Linked DNA regions of Catalinimonas alkaloidigena. The protein of the gene in region 1 interacts with the protein of each later gene in a pairwise test. Links are inferred from orthologs where the notes say so. Each region holds a gene or a part of one and is shown in the gene's direction. Other genes may lie near its edges.

The links.
Region 2: the proteins of dnaE (region 1) and BLR44_RS13555 interact in binary tests that used the Escherichia coli proteins (3 or more experiments, as listed by UniProt). The link is inferred for Catalinimonas alkaloidigena from one-to-one orthologs.
Region 3: the proteins of dnaE (region 1) and BLR44_RS17380 interact in binary tests that used the Escherichia coli proteins (3 or more experiments, as listed by UniProt). The link is inferred for Catalinimonas alkaloidigena from one-to-one orthologs.

Annotation. Positions count from the first base shown.
Region 1 is NZ_FNFO01000001.1:500,836-511,373, reverse strand. Bases 3,393-7,458 are described here. They hold dnaE (DNA polymerase III subunit alpha), read left to right. Parts: upstream 3,393-3,718; coding sequence 3,719-7,258; downstream 7,259-7,458. Other genes in these bases: trxA (thioredoxin), read left to right, coding at 7,395-7,458. Also shown: BLR44_RS01925 (hydroxymethylglutaryl-CoA lyase), read right to left, coding at 1-51; BLR44_RS01920 (hypothetical protein), read left to right, coding at 449-1,399; BLR44_RS01915 (hypothetical protein), read right to left, coding at 1,756-3,261; more of trxA, read left to right, coding at 7,459-7,721; BLR44_RS01900 (porin family protein), read right to left, coding at 7,806-8,396; BLR44_RS29260 (hypothetical protein), read left to right, coding at 9,330-9,455; BLR44_RS01895 (DUF4861 family protein), read left to right, coding at 9,652-10,538. UniProt on the Escherichia coli protein: DNA polymerase III is a complex, multichain enzyme responsible for most of the replicative synthesis in bacteria. This DNA polymerase also exhibits 3' to 5' exonuclease activity. The alpha chain is the DNA polymerase catalytic subunit.
Region 2 is NZ_FNFO01000004.1:679,051-688,369, forward strand. Bases 1,822-4,668 are described here. They hold BLR44_RS13555 (pyridoxal phosphate-dependent aminotransferase), read left to right. Parts: upstream 1,822-2,564; coding sequence 2,565-3,773; downstream 3,774-4,668. Other genes in these bases: BLR44_RS13545 (hypothetical protein), read left to right, coding at 1,822-2,015; BLR44_RS13560 (bifunctional heptose 7-phosphate kinase/heptose 1-phosphate adenyltransferase), read left to right, coding at 3,914-4,668. In the rest of the region: BLR44_RS13540 (hypothetical protein), read left to right, coding at 912-1,322; more of BLR44_RS13545, read left to right, coding at 1,419-1,821; more of BLR44_RS13560, read left to right, coding at 4,669-4,951; BLR44_RS13565 (TrkH family potassium uptake protein), read left to right, coding at 4,941-6,740; BLR44_RS13570 (plastocyanin/azurin family copper-binding protein), read left to right, coding at 6,921-7,451; rimK (30S ribosomal protein S6--L-glutamate ligase), read left to right, coding at 7,517-8,431; BLR44_RS13580 (lipase family protein), read left to right, coding at 8,712-9,319. UniProt on the Escherichia coli protein: Shows aminotransferase activity with methionine and histidine as substrates, and to a lesser extent also with phenylalanine.
Region 3 is NZ_FNFO01000007.1:117,791-127,168, reverse strand. The notes cover bases 2,354-5,259. They hold BLR44_RS17380 (DNA polymerase III subunit gamma/tau), read left to right. Parts: upstream 2,354-2,777; coding sequence 2,778-4,742; downstream 4,743-5,259. Other genes in these bases: BLR44_RS17375 (AAA domain-containing protein), read right to left, coding at 4,743-5,259; BLR44_RS17385 (DUF481 domain-containing protein), read left to right, coding at 2,354-2,639. Also shown: more of BLR44_RS17385, read left to right, coding at 1,824-2,353; more of BLR44_RS17375, read right to left, coding at 5,260-8,741; dacB (D-alanyl-D-alanine carboxypeptidase/D-alanyl-D-alanine endopeptidase), read left to right, coding at 8,904-9,378. UniProt on the Escherichia coli protein: Part of the beta sliding clamp loading complex, which hydrolyzes ATP to load the beta clamp onto primed DNA to form the DNA replication pre-initiation complex.

The DNA of each region.
Region 1 (10,538 bases):
CCCTTGCATGGCATCGCGTGGGCACTCTATGATTTTGACAGAAGTAAACATGATGGGGATAGAAGGTAGAATGGACAAGTCCGACGGAAATTAAGCACGCTTGCATAGCTCTATCTGAGAATCACTCCGCACGATACTCTACAGAACCGGCCCGCTTTTTGTCCTACCGGGGAATATGTCGGAATCTTACAAGGATAGCCTGCCTCAAAAAAGGACCTTGCAACGCCGACAAACCACGATAACTTTATTGATTGGTTTGATTGTCAATATTATGAAAAAGATCCTCTACATTTTAGCCTTTCTCGCCCTTTACGCATGTACTTCGGGGAAGGCCTCCTACCGCCATGGCAACTACGACCAAGCGGTTTTCCAGGCAACAGATCGCTTAAAAAGTAGCCCTAATCATAAGAAATCGCGCGAAACGCTCCGAAAAGCATACCCCGCCGCGGTGCGCTACCACCTTACGCAAATCGACAATGCCCATGCTTCCGGCAACCGCTTTCAGAACGGCGTAGCGCTGGAGAACTACCAGGCACTGAATCAGTTGGCCGAGGCTATACGCCTCAGCCCCGGTGCCCTGGCCGTTATTCCTCAACCTAACGATTATCACCGGGAAGTAAACGATTACCGCAATCGCGCAGCGGCGGAGCGGTATGCAGCCGGCGAAGCGGCCATGAAACTGGGGCATCGCCAGGGCTACATCGAAGCCTATGACCACTTCCAGATGGCGCAGTCGTATGCGCCCGGCTACAAAGATGTAACACGGAAAATCGATGAAGCACGTTACCTGGCCACCGTCAAGGTGCTGGTCGAACAAGTTCCGGTGCCTTCGGTCAATTACCAGCTGAGCATCGAGTTCTTTCAGGATCAGGTAGATCAGTTTCTGATGAATTACCGCGAAAACGAATTTGTCCAGTTTGTCTCGCCCCGCGAGCAGATCAAAGAAGGGCCCGATCAAATCATCCAGATTCGCATTGACGACTTCATGGTAGGCCAAACCAACAACTTCAGCGACAGTAAAGAATTTACGCGCGATTCTGTGGTAGTAGGACAGGTGAAATTAGACAACGGCGAAGACGCCGATGTGTACGGAACGGTTAAGGCGAACTTTATTGAATACCGCCAAGAGATTAAATCGAATGGGCTGGTCACCATGCGCATCCTCGACGGACGGACACGCCAGGTGCTGGTGCATGAAAAATATCCCGGCGAATTTGTGTGGGTGAGCCAATGGGCTAACTACAAAGGCGACGAGCGGGCCTTGAGCAAAGACCAGTTGAAACTCACGCGGTTGCGTCCTCAAACACCTCCCCCGCCCCAACAGATGTTCATCGAGTTCTGCAAACCCATTTACGGCCAGTTACAGAGCCGTGTCCGCAATTACTACGCGCGCCTCTGATCCTTGCTAGTGCTTCACCTATTATCATTAGGCAGTTTTCCGGTTGCGGAAAACTGCCTTTTTTCATCTTCAAAAGGCGGTAGAGACAGGACCACAGAGTAAGACGGTGATCGGTCCGCACCTATCACGCCGATTTCCAGTTCTCAACCGACCCCCTATCGACATACACAGATCAAGGACGGCTGTAAAAGCGATGGCTTAGCGTTGGTGTGGCATAAAGCCAGTAGCAATAAAATCGGTTGAGGCCAACGCGTAGCACCCTATGGCGTTTGCAGTATACTAGACAAAAAATAAGCCGCTCCCGAGACCGAGAGCGGCTTGCACATGAAATAAGCAAGTGTTGAATTAGTGCTTAATTAAAGTCCGCTTGCCGATTGGGCAATATTTTCTTCGGTCATTACCGGCTCTAGTGTGTTGTCCTGAGATAGTATGTTTTGCGAAATAGTACACTCTACGGTGCCTACTTCATCGCGGCTCAGGCTGGTAAGCCAGAAGTGGTTTCCGCCGTTGCCTTTGGTCATTTTGGTTCCATCGGCCACGGAATTGGACCAGCCCGCCAGCAAAATGCCGTTGTCTTGCGGCAGGATCCGAATCAGTCGATCTTCGCCCGTACCACCATAGGTGGCATCCCACTTTTTGGTACCACGCTCGTCTACCGACAAAAGCCAATAGTCGTAATTTCCCAGGTTGGCTCCGTCTTTAGCGCCCTGCATTGACAGAGAGTTGGAAATTCCGCCGATCAGGAAGTTGCCGTCATCGGAACTTACTACGTTGTAGGCAATCTCGTCGCTGTTGCCCCCGAAGCGCTTCTCCCAGATCAGTTCGCCCCCCGCGTTCAGTTTGGCCAGCCAGATGTCTTTGCTAAACTGACTTACGGCATTTTGGGGTTGCACCATAAAGACGCTGTTCTGAATGTAGCCCGCCACCAGATAGCCGCCCTCACGCGTGGGCGTTACAGAATAGATGGCTTCGTTGGCCGGATTTTCACTCACGAAGCGCCAGCGCTCGTTCAGTTGCCCATCCAGTTGGACGACGAACGCGTTGCGTTCCTGCAGGCTTTCTTCCGAGTCGGTATCGTCCTGAATCAGGTTCCCTTCCTGCTTCGATTCTTCCAGGCTCATCATGGTGCTGTGGCCTGCCAGCAGGTAACCGCCATCGGTCGTGCAAATGATTTTCTCTACTTTATCGTGGTGCGGTGTTCCGATACGCTTGTCGCGCATTACCACCCCATTTTTGTTAATCTCTACCAACCAAAGGTCGTAGCCTCCAAATTGCTTGTCGCGCCCCAGATCGCCTGTCTCCGGCAACGAGTTGGTACGTCCGCTCATCAGGTAGGTGCCGTTTTTGGTCAGGGTAATGGACGATACCGACTCTTTAAAGTATCCTCCCAGGCGGCGTTCCCACAGCAATTCTTTTCCATCGAACGAGATTTTGGCCATCCAGATGTCCGTAATCCCGTTGCGGTAAGGGTCTGTAGAAGGCATCGAAATGTTCCCGCTTGCTTTTAGGGCAGTGGTATAACCCGCCACCACGAAGCCCCCATCATTAAGGGTATCTTCGGTGACAGTCTGTACATAATCGTCGTTCATACTGCCGATCAGCCGCTGCCATTCCAGGTTGTTGTGCTTGTCCAGTTTCACAATCCAGTAATCCAGGTCAAAGCGACCAATGTTGACAACGGAGCGGTAGCCAACCAGCAGAAGTCCTCCGTCGCGGGTGCGGATCGCATCCTGCAGCCGTTCGGTTTGGGTCGTGCCGAACTGAAAGTCGAGGTCCTGACAATAATCCGGCTGGGCTACGGCGCGCTCTGCAGCCCCTCCCAAGAGCAGAGCTAATAATGCTAAGAGATATAGCTTTTTCATGTGCTGTACGTGGTAATTAACTAATTCAACACTACAAAGAAACGTACGTAACATTAATTAACCTAATATCAACATTATTCAACCTCCGAAAATCATATCCCGCCGCCGCTGAAGTTCATTTTTATGCTTTTTCTCCAGACTACCGGGAGCAAACCTTACATCACTTTTAGCTCTCGCAACGCTTTCTTAATCCGTCCTACCTTCTTACGACTCATTTTAGACATGCCAAGAAGTGTAAAAACATTACACATTGACCCATCCGATTATTTTATTGAATTATTTTCACAATGCACCGTGCACGCCGGAGCAAGAAAAGCGCAAAAAGCGAGCAAAATGAACTCCGGTCGCCGCTTCTGTGTCTCCAAGAGAACCTTCCACGCATCACCAAGGGTGTGGAAAACTTCTTATTCAGATGGTTAGCACTTTAGCTAATTTCGCTAGGTAATTTTTGTACGCTATGCCCCAATTCAGTCACCTCCACGTTCACACCCAATATTCGCTGCTCGACGGTGCCACCAACATCTCGAACATGATGAAAAAAGCGCAGGCCGATAACATGCCGGCCGTTGCGCTGACCGACCACGGGAACATGTTTGGGGCATTCAAGTTTGTGGCCGAAGCAAGTAAGTACAACGTCAAGCCCATTGTCGGTTGTGAGTTCTACTTAGTGGCCGACCGGCACAAGAAACAGTTCAGTAAGGAAGACAAGGACAACCGCAATCACCAGTTGCTGCTGGCCAAAGACCAGGCGGGTTACCGCAACCTCGCCAAGCTCTGCTCCATCGGCTACCTGGAGGGGATGTACAGCAAATGGCCGCGGATCGACAAAGAGATCTTATTAAAGTATCACGAGGGGCTGATCGCCACCACCTGCTGCATCGGGGCGGAGGTGCCCCAGGCCATCCTGAACGACAGCGAAGAGAAAGCTGAGGAACTGTTCCGGTGGTGGCTCGATGTATTCGGCGACGATTACTACGTGGAACTGCAACGCCACAAGATGGAGCAGCAGGAAAAGGTCAACGCCGTGCTGCTGCGCTTCGCCAAGAAGTATAATGTCAAAGTGATCGCCTCGAACGATGCACACTACCTCGACCGCGACGATTTCAACGCGCACGACGTACTGCTGTGCGTGAACACCGGCGAACTGAAAACCAAGCCGGTCTGGAAGGGCGATGGCTTCGGCGGTAAAGAGTACCGCTTCGGGTTTCCGAACGATGAATTCTACTTTAAGTCGACCGCCGAGATGGGAACCTTATTTAAGGATCTGCCCGAGGCGCTGGACAACACCAACGAGATTGTCGACAAGATTACGCCGCCTAAGCTGAAGCGCGACATTCTGCTGCCCAACTTCCCGATTCCAAGGGAGTTTCCCGATGCCGACGCGTACCTCCAGCACCTTTCATTCGAAGGCGCCAAGAAGCGTTACAACGGCCTGCCGCTGACGCACGAAGATACCGCGACCCTGTCCATCCCCTCGGAAGTGGAAGAGCGCATCAACCACGAGTTGCACATCATCAAAACGATGGGCTTCGCCGGGTACTTCCTCATCGTCCAGGACTTCATCAACGAAGGGCGGCGCATGGGCGTAGCCGTAGGACCGGGACGGGGTTCGGCGGCCGGATCGTGCGTGGCGTATTGCATCGGGATTACCAACATCGACCCGATCAAGTACTCCCTCCTGTTCGAACGTTTTCTCAACCCGGAACGGATTTCGATGCCTGACGTCGACGTCGACTTCGACGACGAAGGGCGGCAGCGGGTGATCGACTACGTGGTGGACAAGTACGGCAAAAACCAGGTGGCGCAGATCATCACCTACGGCTCGATGGCCGCCAAAATGTCGATCAAAGACGTAGCACGGGTGCTGGATCTGCCGCTGGCCGAAGCCAACCGCATTGCCAACCTGGTCCCGGCCAACCCCGGCATGACGCTCAAGAAAGCGTTTGAGCAGGTCCCCGAACTGGTCGAAATCCGCAAGCTGAACAACTTGTCGGGCGAGGCGCTCCGCATGGCCGAAAAACTGGAGGGTTCGGTGCGCGGCACGGGTATCCACGCAGCGGGAGTCATCATCGCGCCGGACGACATCACCGACTACATTCCGGTCTGTACCGCCAAAGATGCCGACCTGATGGTGACGCAATTCGACGGCAAAGTGATCGAAGACGCGGGCATGCTGAAGATGGACTTTCTGGGGCTGAAGACCCTGACCATCATCAAAAAAGCCATCGACCTGATCGAACAGAACCACGGTGTCAAGATCGATCCGGACCAGATTCCGCTCGACGATGCCAAGACCTACGAACTCTACCAGCGCGGCGATACGGTCGGGACGTTCCAGTTCGAGTCCGAAGGCATGCGGATGTACCTCAAAGACCTGAAACCCACCAACATTGAAGATCTGGTGGCCATGAACGCCCTTTACCGTCCGGGGCCGATGCAGTTCATTCCGAACTTCGTGGAACGAAAGCACGGCCGCGAGCCGGTCGAGTACCCCCACCCGCTGCTGGAAGAGATTCTGAAAGATACGCAGGGCATTATGGTCTACCAGGAGCAGATCATGCAGACGGCACAGATCCTGGCGGGCTATTCGCTCGGAGCTGCCGACCTGCTGCGCCGCGCGATGGGAAAAAAGAAGCTGGACGAGATGGCCAAGCAGCGCGAGATCTTCATCAAAGGTGCGAAAGAGAAACACGACATCCCCAAGAAAAAGGCGGAAGAAGTGTTCGACATCATGGAGAAGTTCGCCGCCTACGGCTTCAACCGTTCGCACTCGGCTGCCTACTCCGTCGTGGCGTTCCAGACGGGCTACCTCAAGGCCAACTACCCCGCCGAATACATGGCGGCCGTGCTGACCAACTGGATCGGGAACATCGAAAAGATCACCTTCTTTATGGAAGAGTGTAAGCGGATGGGCATCCCGGTGCTGGGGCCGGACGTGAACGAATCGAGCGTGACGTTCTCGGTCAACCAACAGGGGCAAATTCGTTTCGGACTCGGGGCGATCAAAGGGGCGGGCGAAGCCGCCGTCCACAGCATCATCGAAGAGCGGGAGAAAAACGGACCCTACACGGACCTGTTCGACTTTGCACGACGGGTCAACCTGCGGGCCGTCAACAAAAAAACGTTCGAAAGCCTGGCCTACGCCGGCTCGTTCGATGCGTTCGGGTTGCAGCGCTCTCAGTACTTCTATTCGACCGAAGAAGACAAGCAGACGCTGCTGGAAAAGGCCATCCGCTACGGCAACCTGTACCACGAAAACAAGAACAATTCGCAACAAACGCTTTTCGCCAGTTTCGGAGGCGGCGAACAGGAAGTACCACTCCCGCGCATTCCGCAGTGCGAACCGTGGGGACAACTCGAAAAGCTCAAGAACGAGAAAGACGTGGTCGGGTTCTTCATTTCCGGCCATCCGCTCGACCAGTTCCGGCTCGAGATCGAAAGCTTCTGTACATGTTCGCTTCTGGGGCTGGAAGATCTGTCGCGGTACCGAAACCAGGAAATCAACATTGCGGGCATTGTCACCAAAAAAGCGGTGCGCATGACCAAAAACGGTGATCCGTTCGCCATCTTCACCCTGGAAGACTACGACGGCGCCACCGAACTTTTCCTTTTTGGAGATAACTATGTGCAGCTTGGCGGCTACGTCGAGATCGACCGCTTTTTGTTTGTGCGCTGCCGGGTAGAACAACGCCGGGGCACTGACCAGTGGCAGCTCCGTCCGCTCAGCATTGAGCTACTGAACGGCCAGCGCGAGAAACGCGCCAAAGGATTACGCGTGCGCGTGCCGGTGCAGCGTCTCAATCCGGAGTTGTTTGCCCAACTGGAAGAGGCCTTTACTACCCACCCCGGCCAGTGTCAGTTGAACATTTGCCTGCAACACCCGGGAGATCCTAAACCAATTGAGTTAATTTCGCGCCGTTTCAAGGTAGTGCCCAGCAACGAACTGATCGACCAACTAACCACACTGGGCGGCCTGACGTGCGAGGTGATTACCTAACCTTCTGATTTTCAACGACCGAAGCCACAACTCTCGGAAATGTCGTACGTACGACATTCTAGAAGGAACTTTCAGAGTCGTTTTTTCTTTTCATTAGCAATACTGATTTGTACAATTACTTAATCAATTTGATATAATGGCAAAAGCAATCGAAGTAACCGACGCCAACTTTGATGAAATCATCAACACAGAGAAACCCGTCCTGATTGACTTCTGGGCAGAATGGTGCGGTCCTTGCAAAATGATCGGGCCTGTTGTAGAAGAACTCGCCGGTGAGTACGAAGGAAAAGCTGTGGTCGGGAAACTGGATGTAGACAGCAACCCGGAAGTGTCGATGAAGTACGGCATCCGTAGCATTCCTACGCTGCTGGTCTTCAAAGACGGTCAACTGGTGGACAAGCAAGTCGGTGCCGTAGGCAAACGCGTACTGGCCGACAAGCTGGACGCGCAGTTTGCGTCATAAAAACGTTACAAAATCCGTTACATAAAACGCCCCGTGGCTAACCAGCCACGGGGCGTTTCTATTGAGTGTCGATTGTACGACCGCTTAGAAGCGTACGTTCACGCCAAACTGAAGGGGCGCTTTGGCGATGCCCGCCTCGGCGTATACGCCAATGTTTTCAAGGAAGAAATACCGCACACCAATCGTCGTTTCGAAGCCCAGGGGGTTGAGGGCGCCAATCTTATTTTCCGACGAGTCATCCGGATTGTTGTCCTCGTACGACCACGCCCCGAAACGGTAGCCGATGCCCGCTCCCCAAAAAGCATCCAGCTTTTCGGTGTTGGCAAAGTGAATGTTGACACGCCCCAGGATGCTGGTGTTGCGCCAGTTGACGCGGTAGTTGTACGTCTCACCGTTGTATTCCTCGTTGTAACGTACATTAACACCGACGTGCGCGACGTTGAGGCCGATGCCTACGCGATCGGAGACGCCGTACTCGAATTTCCCGAAGAATGGCCCGACACCGGTGTAATCATAGCCGGCTTCGCTTTCGTAGGTACTGAAAAGGGTTTTGTTCAGGTTGCCGATGCCGTAGCCCAGGCTGATCACGGAAGTTCCCTGCTCAAAGGCTTGGGCAAATACCCCTGCCGACAGAAGCATGAGGACAGCCACGTACAGAATACTTGTTTTACGCATGTTGCTAAAGGGTTTAGTGGTTAATTAGAGGTAAATCGTTCGGGCAAGTATAGAAATAAGTTTGTCGCTTGTCTCAGAAAGGCGTGTGTTCATATGTAATAATCATCCTATAATCCATTGATTTACCGATAGTTGGTTTAGGATTACATACATTTCAGCCCCTGTGCACACGCGGCGATCTTCATCTCCTCGTGCCTGAACGAGAGCTAATCAAAGACTTTGCCACAATGCACGCCACGCACCTGTGCGCAAAACGGTGAACTTGGCAACGGTTCTTTACACCAGCATTTTTTGCGGTTCTTTCCAGCCGCCCGTTGTCATACAAGGATCGGGGCAAGGCAACGTTTTATAGACGTCGAAGGGCCGACTGTAGGCGGAGAAGACGGCTCCGTCGTACCGCACCGTGCGCCAAAGCCCATCGTTTTTCTAAATGTCCGACCAGGTAAAGATTTGCCCGCTTTTAAAATTCCGAGACCTTTTTTGTCAGGTCCGGCATGTGCTTTCTTCGTGAGGAAGACTTGACAAAAGAATTTTGTAAGTAGCTGATTGCCAATGCGTATCCGGGGTTGTGCGTTACTACGAAGCATGAAGGCCGAAAAGCCCTTCCAAAGGCGCCAAACGGTGCCTCAGTCGCCCTCCTGACGAAGCATCGGGCACGGCAGGCTGGCACGATGTATGATATACCAATAAAAGTAATTCGTCGTTTTAAAATCCTCGAAAGCCTCTTAGGTTACCTCAAGGTACCGACACGTATTACTTTGGAAGGTTGCCCAAAGCACCGTTACTTTGAACCACTGAACAGATTGGGCATTACACTTTACATTACATTTTCAACTTCTTATGAGACAGACACTTCGCCTTCATAACCGTGGTAGGAACTCAGGCAAAAGTCTACTTGAAAAAATCATTGACGAGAAGCAAAAGACGATTGTCATGCAGTACTACAAAGTGCAGTACTGGAAGCGCTATGCGAAAGAATTGGAAGGCATTGTGGATGGCTTGGAAAACGAACTGATTGGCTACGAGAACGCTACGCTCCTAGAAAATCGCTGTAACTAAGCTCTTTCACCCCGTATATTGATTAGGCATAATCACGTGCCCGTCTGGATAGGTTCAGACGGGCGCTTTCTTTTAGGCTCCTCCGGCAGTTTTTCAAATTTGTGACGCAAAGCCCCCGGCGTCCTAACTTCTTTGGCTATCTTATGCCACCGGTTTGTTCGCGCTCCGCAATACGTTTTTTTATCGATCCCCCACCATGTTCAGAACAAGCGCACTCGCTTCTTTATTGGCCTCGTTCGTGTTCCTTTCCTGTCAATCTGCTGAAGAGCCCTCCAGCCAGGAGCTTACATTGGCCAACCCCGCTTCGATAGCCCTGACCGACCACCCGGTTGCCGTGCCACACGATGCCCTGGCCCCGCTGCCGGAGGGCAAGGTAGTTCCGCTGCTCCTGACGCCGCAGGGTGATACGATTGCCGCCCAATTGGACGACCTGGATGGCGACGGCTCGGGCGACGAACTGTTCTTTGTGATTGACCTGCCTGCCGATAGCTCCCGAACGCTACGCCTTTCGTGGGTGGCGCAGTCTCCGGATTACCCCCGCCGTACGCAGATCAGGTTCGGCAAACGCACGTCGGCCGATACGCCGGTCCAACCCCGGCAAAGCGACACCTCGTACGCAAATCAACTGCCGAAAAGCGCCGGGTTCGGCTACCAGCCCTACCAGACCGACGGTCCTTCGTGGGAAAACGACAAAGTAGGCTTCCGCCATTACCTCGACGGGCGCAACGCCAAAGATCTGTTTGGCAAACGTGTGGCCACCATGTCGCCCCGCACGGTGGGACTCGACGCCAACGGTGCGGTGGAAGACAACTACCACGTGATGGAAGCCTGGGGGCGGGACGTGATGTCCGTGGGCAATTCGGTCGGCATTGGTGGCGTTGCGATGATGATCGGCGACAGCCTCTACCGCTTGGGCGTGACCGTCGACGATACACTCAACAACGTGGCTCAGACGACGTTCAATGTCGTGACGGAAGGCCCGGTGCGCTCGATGATGCACCTCGGCTACCAACGCTGGACCCCCGACGGCACCTCGCGCACCTACACGGTCGAAGAACAACCCACCATTTGGCCCGGCATGTA
Region 2 (9,319 bases), on another replicon or contig:
GCCGTGCAGGAAGCCCCGCGTGAACCTAACCTCCATGCGGGCCGGCGTACTAAATGGCAGCGGTCGGCCGCTATACCTAACCACATGGCTGGGTTGAGCGAACCGAAACGTAATCGGATAGGCTTTGATGGACAGCCTCGAAGCGGCTGATGGCTGATACGAGCGTGTCAGCCTAGCATGTCTTTAAGAGCCATCTGTCCAGCTTCTAGTAGAATAGTAAGACCGTCTTTTGGAAACGTTTATACTTTAAAGGCCCTTATACAACAGCATGACTTTTTCGACTACCCTCACGCCCATATTAGAAGTGTGAACCTCATGCGAATCTGAAGTTTCAATCGGTCAAAATCGGAAATGTCATCGCATAGAAGTGCAGTGCCCTTCCTGGCTGGCCGAATAAACACGCATACCAGGTTAGGTCAAGGAGGTGATTGAATCTAGACTTGCGTATTGCCTATTTTAAGACAACATGTAAAAGAAATGACAGCCAAACGCTTCAAAAGCACTTGCCAAGGACTTCTAAAGTGCTGGCCCAGCTGTTCGCAAGGCCTTTGAAGCTTGTAAAACCATATTAGTAATACAGGGATGGTTCTCCTGAAACTTTTTTATGTTGCGCACGCTGAGCCCGCCATAGAGGTCTGTATCGCCAAACGGCCCGCCTGGTACACCCCCATGTCCAAAGTTTCAGGAGCTCATGGTAAGGCTTCTTGCCCCTTCTGTTCCGGTTCGGTCCACCAATCCCCTTAACAGCGGGGCGGTGCTAAAGCCCAGTGATCATGGTCAAGCTAGACGCTCGGCGGCAGGTTACCCCGCCATGATTATCATGGACAAAATAGTAAGCTAAATTTACGATCTACCGAATGCCTTGTCTATGGATAGAACCCCTATGCAGATCATCTGACCAATGAGGCAGAATGCTTTCGACATACAACGCCTCTGCCACCCGAACGCGATCGCTTCTCCTGATACTAGGAGGTGGCATCCTCTACCTGCTGGGGTTTATCAAGCTGGTGGCGTTCTTTGTCCCTCCGGTTGGGCTGGGGTTTCTCCTCTTACTGCTCATTTTTCCCTGGGCCCGTTTTCTTCATACCAGCCTGCATGAGCTGGGGCATCTACTGGTCGGAAAGGCCGTCGGCTTTCGTTTCATTGACCTCATGGTCGGCCCTATTATGTGGAGGCGCACTACGAAGGGGCTACGCGTGCAGTGCTACTACAATCCTCTGGGTGACCAGGCGGGCTTCGTCTCCAAGCTGCCCGGTCGCGCACCCGCTAGCCGAAAGAGCATGATTCTCTACATCCTAGGCGGTCCCTTAGGGGTTTTCTAACGGCCCTCGGGCTCTGGGGGCACTCCGAACTCAGGCAGGCGCATCAACTCCTCCTCGCCTTACTTCTGGGCCTGAGCGCGCTCACCCGCGTCCTCCTTGAGCTACTCAATGGTGTCCTATCGGAACGCCGGAATCTTTGCTACTGATAGTGCCCTGCTTCATCAGTTGATCCGCCATCACCCGATGACCGAGTACCTACTCCTGCACATGAACTTCGTGGGCCGTTATTACCAAGGGCTACGTCCTGCCCAATGGGATGCCGTTACCCTCGCCCGTCTTTGCCAGCCACAGGATCCTCCCTCGCCTTTCTTTGCGGTGAGTGAAGCGGCCTTGCGTTACGCACATCTACTTGACCAAGGAACTATATCCCAGGCCGATGTGTATCGACAAAAATTTTTAGTCCAACTCGAGTCCATACCCTTTTTCTACCAGCATGGTTTGTGGATAGAAGCCGCCTATTTTGAAGCCCGCTATGTCCGCAACCCGCGCCAAGCACGGGTCTACCTGCAAAAAGCACGATTCCGCCTGATGGATCAGCAAGACACGTTTGCGCCCGAAGCGGCCATCGCGTGGGCAGAAGGGAATTATGAGCAAGCCGCCGCGAAAGCTCGACAAGCGATCGCCGCCACTTACCAGCATCTTTGCCTAGGTGAGGAGATAGCGGCCCAGCAAGCATTAAAGTTCCTTTTATAGGAATGCGAGCAAAGGCTAGCGGAGAGCCACGCTCTTCAGCGGTAAGTATACTTCTTAAAGAACTCAAGGGCAGGCAAAATTTATGTTGCCGAGGGGAAGGCAGCTAATTCGCTCTCCGAGAGGAATGATCCATTGGTCGAAAAGCCAGAAAAAAAGCGCAGCAAGTTGAGCGCACATCCATTAGATCTACCAATGCTCTTGGAAACTGTCCCGAACTTTGTCCCGAACCAAGAAAAAACCCGCCTCATTTGCATGAAAGCGGGTTTTTGGTGATCCCGGGAGGACTCGAACCTCCAACCTTCAGAACCGGAATCTGACATTCTATCCAATTGAACTACGGGACCGTTTCGAATTGGGAGTGCAAATATAGGTGGCGGGCTGACGCATTTGCAAACGGCGGCTCCTTTTTTTACAAGGAAGGGCAGGCATTGGTACAAAGGGCGCAGTGGTAGGCCAAAGAATATTCTGTAAAATCGGAGGGATGATTTCGTTGTTGGTTGTTGAAGAAAGGTTTACTTTTGCGCCCGTTTGCTTACGCACCAATCTGCAATGAACGAGACTAAAACCTTTCCCCTCGCCGACCGGATTGCTAATCTGGAAGAGTCACAGACCATCGGCATGGCCCAGAAAGCCCGCGAATTGGCTTCTCAGGGTATCCACGTCATCAGCCTTAGCCTGGGCGAACCTGATTTTCAGACCCCAGACCACATTAAGGAAGCCGCCAAAAAGGCGCTTGACGACGGTTATACACGCTATTCGCCGGTTCCGGGGTATCCCGAGCTGCGCAAAGCGATTGTCAACAAGCTGAAACGGGATAATGGCCTCGACTATAAACCGGAAAATATCGTGGTGTCGACTGGTGCGAAGCAGTCGCTCTTCAACGTTGTTATGTCGCTGGTGAATCCGGGCGATGAAGTGGTCATCTTTACGCCTTACTGGGTGAGCTACCTGGCCATGGTGCAACTGGCCGAAGGAAAAGCCGTGGAAGTGAGCGGTTCGCTGGAAAATCAGTTTAAGGTGACGCCGGAGCAACTGGAAGAGGCCATTACGTCCAAAACCCGCCTGATCATGTTCTCGTCGCCCTGCAACCCGACAGGATCGGTGTTTACGCGCGACGAACTGAAGGCGCTGGCCGACGTTGTGGCCCGTCATGAAGATGTGTTTGTGATCTCCGACGAGATTTACGAGTACATCAACTTCTCGGGGAACCACGCCAGCATTGCCGAATTCGAAGAAATTAAAGACCGCGTGATCGTGGTGAACGGCTTTGCCAAAGGGTTTGCCATGACCGGCTGGCGCCTGGGCTACATCGCGGCCCCCACGTGGTTGGCCAAAGCCTGCGACAAATACCAGGGTCAGGTGACTTCGGGTGCAAACTCGATGGCACAGCGGGCGGGTATCGTGGCGCTGGAAGGCGACATGCAAGCCACCAAACAGATGGCCGAAGCCTACAAACGGCGGCGTGATCTGGTGCTGGAACTGTTGAAAGACGTGCCGGGCGTGAAGACCTACCTGCCGGAAGGTGCCTTCTACCTGTTCCCCGACATCAGCGCATTTTTCGGGAAGCGCAACGGCGACCAGGTGATTCGGAATGCCGACGATATGTCGATGTACCTGCTGAACGAGGCGCACGTGTCGACCGTGCCAGGCGAAGCGTTCGGGAATCCGAACTGCATCCGGATGTCGTTTGCGGCTTCGGACGAAGATTTGCGGGAAGCCATGCGGCGGATTCGCGAAGCGCTCGGCAAACTGAGCTAGTACGCGTCTCTCCTTTTCGGAAATAATTGTGTAGAATAGCGACGGACCCATCCGTCGCTATTATTTTTACAGCCCCTTCGTAATCAGCCTCCTCCGGGGTGACCTCGACCGGGATCTGCAACGCTAACTGTATCTTCTGTATGCCCTACACTTCTCTCCGTGATGTCTTCGATGCCTTCCGTAACCTGAAGGTGTTGATCATCGGGGATGTGATGGTGGATTCGTACCTCTGGGGAAAGGTGGACCGGATTTCGCCTGAAGCGCCCGTTCCCATCATCAGCGTCAAGCAACGAGAGAAACGCCTCGGCGGTGCCGGCAACGTCGCGCTGAATGTACAGGCCCTTGGGGCAACCCCGATGCTGGCCTCGGTCATAGGCGAAGATGCCGACGGCGACGAACTGGTTCAGTTGCTGTCGCAACAGCAGCTCACCACCGAAGCCATTGCGCGCAGTGCTTCGCGGATTACGACCATCAAACACCGCATCATCTCAGGTTCGCACCACATGCTCCGGATCGATTCGGAAGACGATTCGCCCCTGCCTCCGGAAGACCGGCAGCGGTTGCTGGACATTATCCTCGCACAACTTCCTCATTGCCACGTGGTGATTTTCGAAGACTACGACAAGGGCGTGCTGGGCGAAGAACTGATTCAGGAGGTTATTGCGGCAGCACGGCGGCTAGCCATCCCGACGGTGGTCGATCCGAAAAAACGCAACTTCCGGGCGTACCGGCAGGCGACGCTGTTCAAGCCTAACCTGAAAGAACTGCGCGAGGGCATGCACCTGGACCTGCATCCGCAGCGCCCCGAGAGCCTGGCGGCGGCCGTGGCACAGCTACAAGAGCAAATGGACCTGGAGGGCGTTTTGCTCACCCTTTCAGAGCATGGCATGTACCTGCAAACGCATCAGGAACACCACCGGGTCCCGGCGCACCTGCGGACCATTGCCGACGTGTCGGGGGCGGGCGATACGGTCGTGAGTGTGGCGGCGGTCTGCCTGGCGCTGGCCTTGCCGGGACGCCTGCTGCTCGAACTTGCCAACCTGGCCGGAGGGCTGGTCTGCGAGGCGGTAGGCGTGGTGCCCATTGCGCAGCAGCAGTTCCTTGCGGAGGCAGAACGCAACCAGTTATTCCGCCACTATTCCTCTTCTCAACACAGTACGGCAACGCATGGGCATTGAGCAGCTGAACCGACGCCTCTACAGCAGTCGCGATTTTGTAGCCGATTTTCTACGCTACCTGACCATTCTGAACGTTACCGGAGCGCTGCTGTTGCTGACGTACCGGTACGGCTTTGCCCTCAGCGGAGTCGAAAGCATCGCCCTGCTGCGCGGCTTCGACATCATCTTCACCATGTTCGTGGTGATCTACCTCGTGCGGGTATTTTACGCTTTCGAGCGGGCTGCGTTTATCCGCGAAACGTGGTTTGAGTGCATTCTGGTGTCTATTCTGTCCGTCGGGGGACTTATTAAATTCGTCACGGGCGACCGCGTGCTGGAGATTTTGCTCTGGACTTTCAACATCTCGCAGTCGGACCGGACGTACCAGCTGGTCATTTCTCTGTTCATTCTGCTGCTGAGCAGCTTCGAACTGACCAAGGCCTCGCTCCAGATTTCGAACATTCAGATCAAACCCGCCACGCTGTTCATCGCCAGCTTTCTGCTGCTGATTTCGCTGGGCACAGGTCTGCTGATGTTGCCCAACATGACGACCGCCCCCGGCAGCATGCCGTTTCTCGACGCCTTTTTTACGGCCACCAGTGCCGCCTGCGTAACGGGGCTGATCGTCGTCGATACGGCCACTTACTTTACGCTGAAAGGCCAGTGGATCATCATGGGACTGATTCAACTCGGGGGAATCGGGATTGTGACGTTCGCGACGTTTTTTGCGGGACTGCTCACGCAACAGGTGGGGCTGAAACATCAGTCCATCATCCGTGAGCACCTCAGCAGCGAAACCTTGTTCGAAGCCAAAGGGCTGTTGCGGCGCGTCGTGACCATCACGCTCCTGATCGAATTTCTGGGCTTCGTGCTGATCTTTCTGACCTGGGGTGAAGAGGTAGAATTTGCTTCCGGTCGGCAAAAGATCTTTTTCTCGCTTTTTCACTCCATCTCGGCCTTCTGTAACGCCGGGTTCAGCCTCTTCTCCAACGGCCTCTACGAACTTCCCGTGCGCAATGCGTACGTCCTGCACGTGATCATCGCGGGCATCATCATTCTGGGCGGACTGGGCTTCAACGTCATCAACGACCTGTTCTCGATCCGCGCCCTGCGCGAACGCCTGGAAAAGCCCTGGAAAGACTGGACGCTGGGCACCAAGCTGGCGCTGTACGTATCGCTCGCGCTGATTCTGGTGGGCACGGTGCTGTTTATGGCCCTGGAGCGCAACCACCTGCTGGCCGACCACGCCCTGGTGCCGGCGCTGATTACGTCGTTCTTCCAGTCGGTGACGACTCGCACGGCGGGGTTCAACACGGTCGATATGGCCGCGCTGTCCGAAGCAACGGTGATTATGTTTCTGGCGCTGATGTTCATCGGAGCCAGTCCCGGCTCGACGGGCGGCGGCATCAAGACCAACACGTTTTTTCTGATTACCGCCTCGGCCCTGTCGACCATCCGCACACGCACGGCCGTGGAGGTGGCGGGGCGCACCATTCCGAGCGAACTGCTGGCCAAAGCCTTTTCGGTCTTCGCGTTCGGCATCGCCTACAACCTGCTGGGCATCTTTCTGCTGACCATCACCGAACGGGGCAAACCCCTCATCGCCATCATGTTCGAACAGGTTTCGGCCTTCGCGACGGTTGGGCTCAGCATGGGCATCACCAGTTCGCTTTCGCCGCTGGGCAAGCTCATCATCATCTCCTCGATGTTCATCGGACGGGTCGGCACCATTACGCTGGCGCTGGCCGTCAGCAGCCGGGTGGCCAATTCGCAGTACCGCTACCCGACCGGCTACGTTATGGTGGGCTAGATTGACCGGGATGCTCCTGGCATCCAAAATACTCCGGGGTTTTCGAGGCGGCTATCCATGAACAGGGCCAGAGCATGCTGCGCCATTCCGGCCTCTTACCCTCTTCTGGATTTTTTCCCCGAGGTTTGGCAAACCACTGGGGCGGGGGTACGTTTGTAAGATAAACTATTAGCCTATCTTATGTGTAAGTACCGTTTTCTGACTTTTGCTCCCCTCCTCGCGCTGCTGATTTTTGGTGCCTGTGCCAACGAAGACCGCAGCCGCAACACCGAACAAGATGAAATGGTCGTTTCGTCGGCGATCGAGGACGAAAGCACCGCCGCCGGCCCTGTCACCATTACCGTACGCGCCATCGGCAACAACATGGCCGAAATGGATTACGACCAGGAAGAGATTACCGTGCCGGCGGGTGCGGAAGTAACCGTTACGCTCGTCAACGAAGCCACCGATGCGTCGATGGTGCACAACATTGTGTTTGTAGAGAAAGGAAAGATGGAAGGCATTGCCCGGGCGGGCATTCAGGCCGGCCAGGAAAACGATTGGGTGCCTGACAATCCGGTGGTAATCGCCCACACCAAGCTGGCCAAACCCGGCGAATCGGTCACCGTTACGTTTACCGCGCCTGCCGCCGGCGAGTACGAATTTGTCTGTACCTACCCAGGGCACTGGCAGAAGATGAACGGCAAATTCATCGTAAAAGGCAACGCATAAGCGCGGCTTTTGCTGATTTATGGCCTGGCCGCAAGGCCAGGTTCTCTTACCTAATTTCCTACTTTATGAAAATCGCCATCCTTTCGCGGAACGCCAGCTTGTACTCTACTCGCCGTTTGGTCGAAGCTGCGCGCAAACGCGGTCACCACGCCGAAATCATCGATCACCTGAAGTGTGACCTGATTGCCGAGCAGAAAAATCCTACCATCTACTACCGGGGGCGTTACCTGAACGACTTCGACGCCGTTATTCCGCGCATCGGGGCCTCGGTTACGTTCTACGGCTCGGCGGTGGTGCGTCAGTTCGAAATGATGAAGGTTTTCACGGCGGTAGAATCGCAGGCGTTGATCCGCTCGCGCGACAAACTTCGCAGCTTGCAGATCCTTTCGCGTGCGGGGCTGGGCCTGCCCAAGACGGTTTTCACCAACTATTCGAAAGACGTCGATCACATCATCGAGCAGGTGGGCGGTGCACCGCTGATCATCAAACTGCTGGAAGGCACCCAAGGGCTGGGCGTAGTACTGGCCGATAACCAGAAAGCCGCCAAATCGGTCATTGAAGCATTCAACGGCCTGAAGGCGCGGATCATCGTACAAGAATTCATCAAAGAAGCAAAAGGGGCCGACATCCGTGCGTTTGTGGTCGACGGCGAAGTGGTAGGCGCGATGAAGCGCCAGGCGAAAGAAGGCGAATTCCGCTCTAACCTACACCGCGGGGGCTCGGCGGAAGTCATCAAACTCTCGCGTGCCGAAAAGAGCGCGGCCATTAAAGCAGCGTCGGCCATGGGGCTGGGCGTCGCCGGGGTGGACATGTTGCAGTCGGCGCGAGGCCCGCTTATCCTCGAAGTCAATTCGTCGCCCGGTCTGGAAGGCATCGAAAAGGCGACCGGCGTGGACGTTGCCGGTAAAATAGTGGAGTACCTAGAGCGCAACCGTGCGAAACACAAAAAGAAGAGCCAGAAGGACAAAGTGAACGCCTAAACTGGCTTTTTGCGACCGAATGACCTCATGTAAGGTCCAGCATCAGATTGTGGTCACTCTAGTCTATCTGCCTGATTGCAAGGCAGTTCCACAACAAATTCACCTCCGACAGAATCGTCTTTTTTTTCTACGAACCAGGAGAAACAGACGATTTATCCATTTCTGCCGTAGGTACCCGTTATTTTTTTGATTTTCAATTACTTCCCGCCTTTCCTGGGCAGTAGGGACATCCATCGCTTCGTTCGTATATTTAACATTATATAAACCAAGAAGCGGTGTTATGAAGACTTACAAGAAGATTTTCGCTTTTCTGGGAATACGTCTTACCATGCTGGCGCTGTGTGGGTGCACCCCCGAACTGACGCACATCTACCCGGGTGCCCCGAATCTTTACCTACTTCAGACGCAACAAAGCAGCCTGCTTACGCACGAACAACTGGCCGAAAAATGGCCGGATCTGGTCAGCTCGCTCAACTACGACATCGACCTGTACCGCATCACCTACCGCACCACCAACACCCAAGGCGATTCAGTTACGTCGTCGGCAGCCATTCTGGTCCCTCGCGCGAGTCGCGACCATCCGGTACTGATTTTTCAGGCCCCGCTGAACGGCAACGACCTGGAATCCCCCTCGCATTTCAAGCCGGGCACTTCGGCACGCATTGCGGAAGTGATGGCGTCTAACGGGTTTATCACAGTCATTCCAGACGTTTCGGTCACGTCGCTGGCCTACCACCACGCCACCACATCGGCGACCCACATGCTCCACCTGCTGCGCGCCACTCAGGAGTTTTGCTACAAAATGCAGATGCCACACAGCGATCGGCTGTTTTTGGCAGGATACGACGCCGGCGCGTACGCGACGCTGGCTACCCTGAAACTTCTGGA
Region 3 (9,378 bases), on another replicon or contig:
AGCAGAATTTGATGGCGTTGATAGCCACCGTGGCGCGGCTTGGTTCTGATATGATCTGCGCACTTGTCGTTCTTCGACCAAGTAGCGCAAAAACATCAAAATGTCTTTTTCAGTGAGTTCTCGGTAGTCTTGGTGATGAAAATAGGGGTCCGCCCCTGCGGTTAATGAACTCTTTAAATAAGGTTCTATAGGTTCGGATCGTACTTGGGCTGTAGCGCTGGAGGTGTAGCTTTTCCAAAAATGCTTCCGGGCATTTCCGGTAATTAGGCAGTTGCTCAGGTTTAATCCTGGACTGTCCTTTTCGAATGTTGGTGGGTAGATCCTCTACTTCCCACTTGATTTCTTTGCAGAACTGTTGCAACGCTTGGCGCACCCTCTCTGCATCAGGTAAAGTCCAAAACTGATTGGCTACATCCCAGCGAGGGTAAGGCTGCGACTTGACAAAAGCAATCAAGGGGGCATAATAGGGAAAGATCAAGCGCATCCTGCCCCCTTCACGAGAAGAATTAGTAGCAGCTTTGTTTCAGTAGCAGAGCGTTTCTTCTTGAAGACGGATAGCTTCTCTTCTTTTATCTCTTTCTCCATCAGGCGACTGCCAAAATGGTGACGAAGTGACTTTATGTTTTGACTTGTCCGGGTGATATGCCACACTCGATGCGTTGCATCCCACCGTGTCCATTGCAGGCTGCGTACAAAGCGCACATCCTGTTCTCGCTTTGGCATTCGCAAAAGGAGCTTATGGGCAAATATTCAAGTTGTACGTCTGGGGATACCGGCTCAAGAGTTGTGTAGGATTTTCCTACCTCCGGCACAGACAAAGCATCCGTTAAACTCGAGCGGTCCGCAAGAGGAAATAGTTGCGCTATCTCATTTAACGTCTTGTACGAATCTGGCAAATGCCAGCAGCCCAATACTTTGCTCCAACGGGCACCCGAGATGGTTTTAACGTTATCGACTAACTCCCAAAGAAAAGGCATGTCCAGGCGTAAACGAATATGACCTTGATGAACGATGCATGAAATGCGAATAGTAGATTTCATAGGTAGTAGCGTATATCACGCCAATAGAGGAGATATGCGCAACTACAAAGTACAAACAATAATCATTAAAACCATAATTGATATCATGGTTTTCACACCAGTAGGAGGTTTACTGATGTATCATGATTTGTACGAACCCCTAGTATAGCTAGTACAGAAAGGATTAATGAAAAAAACACCCCGCTAAGGGAGATCTCAGCGGGGTGTTTTGGTTACAAAGCTTGGCAACTAACGTAACCTATTGCAATGTAAGTAATTCATTTTAAGAGTTAGACAGGCAATTTTTGGACCCCTGAAAAACAAAAACCGCCTCTGTATCTGACAGAGGCGGCTTATTGTGGAGTCGCAGGGATTTGAACCCTGGTCCAGTCAAGGCAGTACGAGTGCCTTCTACATGCTTAGTTGCGGTTTGGGTTGTCGAGAGACCAAAGGTACCGAACGGACCTGATCAGCCTCCGTAGTCGCTGAAGTTCGCCATGCGCGTCACGACACCACGCACGCTAGTCCTGTGGTTCGATGCCTCATATACCGACGCTACAGGACCGCAACGCCGGCGAGACACTTGCATTAGCTAATTATCTTAAATTAGGCAGCAAGGGCGTAGTTAGTTTCGCCAATTATTGTTCGAACGAATTTTTTAAGGAAGACTCGCTCAACTCCCTGCATGCTTACACTCTACTCACCAAGCTGTCAATTCCAGTCGACCCCAGGGTGATCTTTTCTCCGTAAAATCGTCCGGTCCGGATAACTTCGCCGAAGAAAGAGGCGTAAAGATAACGCAATATGAGGCAAAAGAGTTTACTTCCTTCCATCTTTCCTTTTTCTCCCCTTCTCGCCCGTCTGTTTGTTGTGCTGCTGTGGCTGTTGCCCTGGGCGGGCCATGCGCAAATTCTGAACGTAGAAAAGGACCGGCTGAGCGACGACAGCACCAACATTTGGGTGGGCAGCGTAGATCTGACCTCCAACTACCGCTACCAGCAGGTAAGTGTTTTCGACCTGAAACTGGTCACCAACGTGGCTTATCTGTCGGCCCTGCACAACTACATGCTGATTTCGACAGTCAACCTGGTGCGCGTCGGCGGTACGTCGGTCATCAGTGATGCGTACCTGCACGGGCGGATCAACTTCCTGCGGAACGAGCCGCTGTCGTACGAAACGTTTGCGCAATATCAGTACGACCAGAGCCGGGGGCTGCGGCAACGGATGCTGCTGGGCGCTGGCCTGCGCTACGAGATCATCGACGAAGAGAAATTCTCGCTGGCCCTGGGGCCGGGCCTGATGGGGGAGCAGGAGCGCTGGTTGCCGCCCAACGCCGAAAACGCAACGGTGACGCAGACGGACTTCCTGAAAAGTACCAACTACGTGGCGGGGCGCTGGTCGCCGAACGACGTGCTGGGCTTCAACGCCATTGTGTATTATCAGGCGCGGTTCAACCACTTTTTTCAACCCCGGCTTAGTGGCGACGTAAACCTGACCTTGCAGGTGACGCGGGTGCTGGCCTTTAGTTCGCGCCTGGCGGGGCAGTACGACGCCACGCCCATTGTCCCCATCGAAAAGGTCAACATTCTTTTCACCAACGGCATCAAGCTGAGTTTTTGAGAGAATACCGGAACACCGGTGCCCGACGTCGGGAAACCGGAAGCAGCTTGGTGGGTTCCAGGATCGTGCCCGACCAATTGTTATCCACATTGGCCGGACTGTCTTTCCATTCCCGACCGACTTTGTTAACTTGGTCCAATGGATCAGTTTGTGGTTTCGGCCCGGAAGTACCGTCCGGGAACGTTCGATACGGTCGTGGGTCAGCAGCACGTCACGACGACTTTGAAAAATGCGATTGCGCAGCAACATCTGGCGCAGGCGTTTCTGTTTTGCGGGCCGCGTGGCGTGGGGAAAACGACCTGCGCGCGCATTCTGGCCAAGACCATCAACTGCGAAAACCTGACGGAACACGGCGAAGCCTGCAACCAGTGTAGTTCGTGTACAAGCTTTAACAACAGCAGTTCGTTCAACGTCCACGAGCTCGATGCCGCCTCGAACAACTCGGTCGAAGACATCCGGAATCTGGTGGAGCAGGTGCGCTACGCCCCGCAGGTTGGACGCTACAAGGTGTACATCATCGACGAGGTGCACATGCTGTCCAATGCGGCGTTCAACGCCTTTCTGAAAACGCTGGAAGAGCCGCCGTCGTACGCCATTTTTATCCTGGCTACGACCGAGAAACACAAGATCATCCCGACGATTCTGTCGCGCTGCCAGATTTTCGATTTCAACCGCATTCAGGTCCGCGACATTGCCAACCACCTGGCCAGCATTGCCCGGCAGGAGGACATTCCGGCCGAGTCGGAAGCGCTGCGCCTGATCGGGCAGAAGGCGGACGGCGGGCTGCGCGATGCGCTCTCGATGTTCGACCTGATCAGCACGTTTTCGCCCGACCGGAGCATTACCTACCGGCAGGTGGTCGACAACCTGCACATCCTGGATTACGATTACTACTTCCGGGTGACGGAGGCCGCTTTGCTGGGACAGATGTCGGACGCCCTGTTGCTGTTCGACGAGGTGCTGCGCAAAGGCTTCGACGGCCATCAGTTCGTGGTGGGCCTGGCTGAACACCTACGCAATCTGTTGGTCTGCAAAGACGAACAGACGCTTTCGCTGCTCGAAGTGTCCGAAGAAGTGCAGGACCGTTACCGCCAGCAGGCTCGCGCGGCGTCGGCCTCGTTCCTGATGACGGCACTTCACCTTACCAGCCAGTGCGACCAGGATTATAAAAACAGCAAGAACCAACGTCTGCACGTCGAAATTGTGCTGATGAAACTGTGCCACGTGCAGTCGGCCGTCAACCTGGTGAAGTTCGAGCGCGAAGCACCGAGCGCTCCCCACGATACGCCAAGTGCCCCTGCCGCACAACCTACCCCCGAGGCGCGGCCTTCTGCTCATGGGAACAATGGCATCGCCCCTGCTGGTGCTGCAACGCCGGCGACGCCTATACCGCCCGCCAACGGCACAGCGGCCATCCCGCCCAAACCAGTGGCGACGCCTCCCCCATCAGGAGGCCAGGGCACCTCAGCGCCACCCAAGCCCACCATTCCGGCCATACCCCGTCCGACGGTCGGCGAACCGGCAGCCACCGCACAACCCGCCGAAGTAGCTTCTGCGGCACCGACCCCGACCAAAACAACGGCACCGCCACCGCGTCCTTCCATGGCGCGCAGCACCGTGCGCCTGCCAGACCTGAACGCCCTACGCACCCAAGTGAGCCACCCCGCTGCCACAACGGCCGCGCCGGTGCAGGAAGCGGCAACGGCGCTTGCCGAAGCACCGAAGCCGATTGTGCAGGACGAACCCGTAGTGCCCGACACGCTCATGCAGGTGTTTACGAAACACGTCGAGCGGCTGAAAGAAGAGAATCCGAATTACTACGCCCTGTCGGGCCGTCCGCTGACGGTGAAAGGCACCTGCCTGCACCTGAAACTCGATCATAAGTTCCAGAGCGACACGCTGGAGCAACTCCGACCCGAATTGCTGGAATACCTCCGCCAAACGCTACGCAACCGGCAGATCACCATCCAGTCGGAGATTGCGGCTCCGCAGGAAGTGCGGAAGCAGGCCTATACGCCATCCGAACGGTTTACCGAGTGGGCACAGGAAAATCCGCTACTGAAAGAGTTCCGGCAGCGCTTCAACCTCGAAATCGATTATTAACTAAGCGCTGGTGCGCACCGCCAGCCGTTCGTCGATGTACTGACGCAGGTGGGTGACCGTTTCTTTGCGCTCAGCCCAGAAATTCCGGCTCCAGATTCGTCTAAAGTTCCAGTGCTTGGCCCGGAAGGTCTCAGGCAGGTAGACGTGTGCCTCTTTCGCCGACAGGTATTGATAGTAGAGTTCGTCGTCGGTCATGATCAGCGCACAGTAACGGTGGAAAGTTTTTACCGTCAGGTCCGCGAACGGTAATTCCATCGCCAGTGCGGCGTGCTGTTCGAGCAGTTGCCGCTTCAGAAGCCACTCGTTGCGCGTTTGTGTGTAGGGCAGCGGTTGCGGACGAAACTTCCGTTGCGATACGTCCAGCGCGTATTGCAGATACGCTTTCAGCAACTTCGGGCCGTTGTGCCGGGCGTCATCCGTCCGAAGCTCGTAGGGCCACACGCTGCTGATCACGTATTCTTTCAGGCGCGAGCGCGTCACCGCCACGTTCAGCCGATTTTCGCCCCCGTCGGCGTTCAGACTCCCGAAGTGCATCCGCAATTTCCCCTTGGCATCGGGCGCATAGCCGATCGAGAAGATGATGATGTCACGTTCGTCACCCTGCACATTTTCGATGTTTTTCACGAACAACTCTTCCGGCAACGCCAGTTCAGCCGCCTCCAACTGGTCCTGAATCAAGGCCTGTTGCGGTGCGTTGAACGTCACGATGCCAATGCTTTTTTCGCCCTTCCGCAACAAATTACCGACCAGCCGCACCACGGCGTCGGCCTCCGTTCGGTTGGTGTTATTTTCCCACTGCCCCTGTACTTTCTCGAAATGAATGCCAGGTTCTTCGCGGTTGGCCTCGTTGAAATCGGGCAACAGGCGCAGCGTCCGTTTGTAGAAATGCTGGTTGGAAAACTCAATCAGGTCGAGCGACTGGCTGCGGTAGTGTTCCATGAGTTGCAACTGCGGCAGGTACAGGTTTCCCAGGTTCAGGAGCGAATCCACTTCGGCCTCGGGCGCTTCCTCGTCTTCGTCGTCCCAGCGCACCCGGTACAGGTTGTTGGGCTGAAGCTGCTTGTCGTCTCCCAGAATCATCACCTGTTGTGCGCGGTAGAGGGCGGGCAATCCCTTCTCCGAAAAGCACTGCGACGCTTCGTCAAAAATCACCAGATCGAACATCTGTTCCATCGGAAACAGGGCCGACACCGATTCGGGCGATGCCATCCAGCACGGTACCAGGTTGAACAGTTCGTCGGAAAATTCCTGAATGAGGCGACGCACCGGCCACAACCGACGCTTTTTGGTGACCTGATGGTACAAATCGCGGTAAGTGACGCGGTTCCGCAGGCGGTTGTAGCTTACGGTCTGGTACGTGTTTTCGCGCAACCGCAACTGCAGGGTTTCCTTGCTCAGCTTCCGCTTGTTCACGATGTGCTCCTGCAACCCCCGCTCCAGTTGCTCCATCCGCTTGGAAGAAACCGACCGTAAAATGGGGTACTTCTGCTCCAAATGTTCGATCCAGGCCAGTTGCAGGCTGTTCTGAAACAGCAGCAACGCCTCGGTGCCGTACGATTCATCAGGCAATTGCTGCTCGGCCAGTCCTTTTTCTACCAGCGTCAGCACTGCCTGTTCGGTGGGGCTCAACTCTGCCCGCACGCGATCAAATTCCACCATCCACTCGAAATCCATCGCCAGGGCCTTAAGCATTGTGCCCGGCACCACCGTCCCCGTCCACAAACTTTCGATCTGCGCGTCGGTCAGTAGCCGGGACCACTCTTCGTGGAGGGCCAGCACGTACTCACAGCGCCGGACCAGTTGCACCGTATTTTCGTACATCACGTCGAACGTCACTTCTTTGAAGTCGAACAAGTGCGGATACGACGTCAGGTGCCGGAAAATGTTGGCCGCCACCACGGTCTTGTTGACGTTCTGGAAATAGCGGACCAACGCTTCTTTGTCGAATGTGTGGGCCAGCGGCGGCAACCACTCGATCTGCTGAAATTGTCGGATCAGGCGCTCGAAATTCAGGCGCTTTTGCAGGCGTTTCGAGAGCCACTGTAGGCTTTCGGGCGATAGTGACAAGCCCTCTTTTTCCAGTTGCGCGGCAATGAGCCGACGGTCCGGCGAAAAAAGACGCCACCGCATCCAGTTCCAACCCGACTCGGATTGGTGCAGCGCGTCGGTGACTTTCTCGTGTAATTCTTCCACCTCTTCGCGTGTACCACGCTCCCAAATGCCTTCGTCTTCGAAGGTCTGGTACAGCTGATCTTTCAGCGGGGAAAGCTGCTGCGGCTCGGGCGTCACGTCGAGCATGTACTGCCAGAAGCGGAACACCTCTACGTCGTTCAACAGCACCAACAGCCGGTAAATATCTTTTTTGGCCGCGGCGATGTCCAGGATTGTCGCCAGGTCCAGTGGCTGGCGCAACAGGCTCTGCGTCAGCTCATAAAACTCCTGTGCCGCATCGGGAATCGCGATGATGTGGTTGCTCAACACGTTCTGATCCTTCAGGCCCAGCTCCGCAAAACTCTGCCGTTGCAGCCAGGGATGATCCGGCCGGTTCAGACGTGGGGCATAGTCGACGTATCGCTTCAGCTTGGTCAGAAACGTGGTCAGATTCCGGAAATCGAACGCGTGGTACAGATCTTCCAGCGCGAGGGCTGGCGCGTGCGGATCGGACGTCAGGTACAATTCTTTCGCCGAGATGCCGCAAGTGTCGGTTTCGAACAACGCCTCCCGAAATTGCGTCAACTCGTCGGCGTGCTGCTCGATCTGGCGACTCGTTTCGATAAAGCTGCGCTCCAGTTGCAGCGCGTCCAGACTGTTGTTGTTGTTGCGGTATTCGTCGACCTGCTCGATCTGCTTGGCCAGTTGGGCGAACAGTTGCCGGCGGTCGTTCTTAAAATCGTGGACCAGCGCGGTAAACTCTTCCATGCCCGCGTGCTTCAGCCGCTCGTACACCACGTCGAGGGCGGCCCGTTTCTGACAAACCACCAGGACGCGTTTGCCACGCGCCGCAAAATCGGCGATCACGTTGCAGATGAGCTGCGACTTGCCGGTCCCCGGAGGACCCTGCACCACGAGCGAGCGCCCTTCTTTCACGCGCAGCAGCGCTTCCTCCTGCGCAGCGTTGATGGGCAGCACGGTGTAGGTCTGCTCCTCGCGAATGCGGCGGCTCACGTCCGGCTCTTCGTCGGCATGCAACAGTTCGGCCACGTCGGGCGTGGGGTTCAGGCTCAGCAGAAAATCGTAGTCGGGTACCAGGAACGAGTCGGCCTGCGGAAAAAGCCCCAACACCGCTTCGGACACCAGCCGCAACTGACCGGGACGGTACAGCGCTTCGTAGTCGGCGCGGCGGTAGGTCGTAAAGTCCAGAAGCTTATTTTCGAACGTTTCGCGATGAAAATTCACTTCGATGGGACTGGTCTTCAGCATCTCGTAGACCGCCGTCCGAAACGCCAGGCTGTCGGTCGGTGCTTCGTCGAAGTTCTCGCTGAAGAGCGCCTCGTCGGGCTGAATGCCGGCGTAGTGGGCGTAGGCCAGCAGAAAGCTTTGGTTGAACGTAATGGGCTCGTCGGCCAGCGACGCCAGTTTCCAGCGCTGCTTGTCGGTTCGTAGTTCTACCGGAAAAAACAGAAGCGGCGCTCGTACGGGCGTCCCGTCGGGGAAGCGCCCCTGCACAAACGGCCACCCCACGTAGAGGTCGCGCGCACCGCGCTCTTCCCGAATCATGGCCTCCGTACGGGCGATTTTCTTCAGCCGCTGGCTCAACACCGCCGTCGTGCCGTCGCGGCTATCGACCACCGGCCCGAGATCAATTGACCCGCGGCGGGCGATCAAGTGTTCGATCAGCGCAAACGAAGGCTGCTGGGCTGCCCCCTGCTGCGTGACGTAGTCAAACGCGTGCAAATCGATATCCTGCACACTGGACAGCCTGAGCAACAGCAGCGATTTGTTACTGCTGCTCAGGTTGGTCAGCCTCCGAAGATAGGTTTGCAGGATTTTTTCGTTCATAAAATATTACCGCACTTTTACAAAAATAGCCGCGAACCGAACCGGCCCAAAGGAGATTCTTTCACAATCCACATGCATCTATATTCTTTCTTCACAAAGTGCTTTTCTCTCCCCCACCACGGCTCGTCCCGAGTTGGATTTTTACTGGCTAGCCTTCTTTTCTTGTCCCTACGCGTTCAGGCTCAGTCGGTTCCGGCGCTAGACGCACTGCGCAAGGAACTGGACCAACTCGAGGCTCACCCCGCGTTACGCCACGCCGGCTGGGGCTTCGTGGTGAAACGCGTAAGCGATGGGCAGACGATCGTCTCGCGCCACGCCGAACGCGCCCTGCCGCCCGCCTCGACCCTGAAACTCGTTACCACCGGGGCAGCCCTCAGCTTACTCGGGCCCAACTACCGCTACCGCACCTTCGTGGAATGGGACGGTAATCTGGACCAGAGTGGCACGCTGTACGGCAACCTTTACATCCGCGGCACGGGCGACCCTACACTTGGTAGCGACCGTTTCGAGGGCTATCCCGACGCCGAGGCGCTCCTGCGCCAGTGGGCACAAGCCGTCGCCGACCACGGTATTAAACGCATCGAAGGTCAGGTCATTGCCGACGACCGTGCGTTCGACTCTGACATGCCCGACGGGT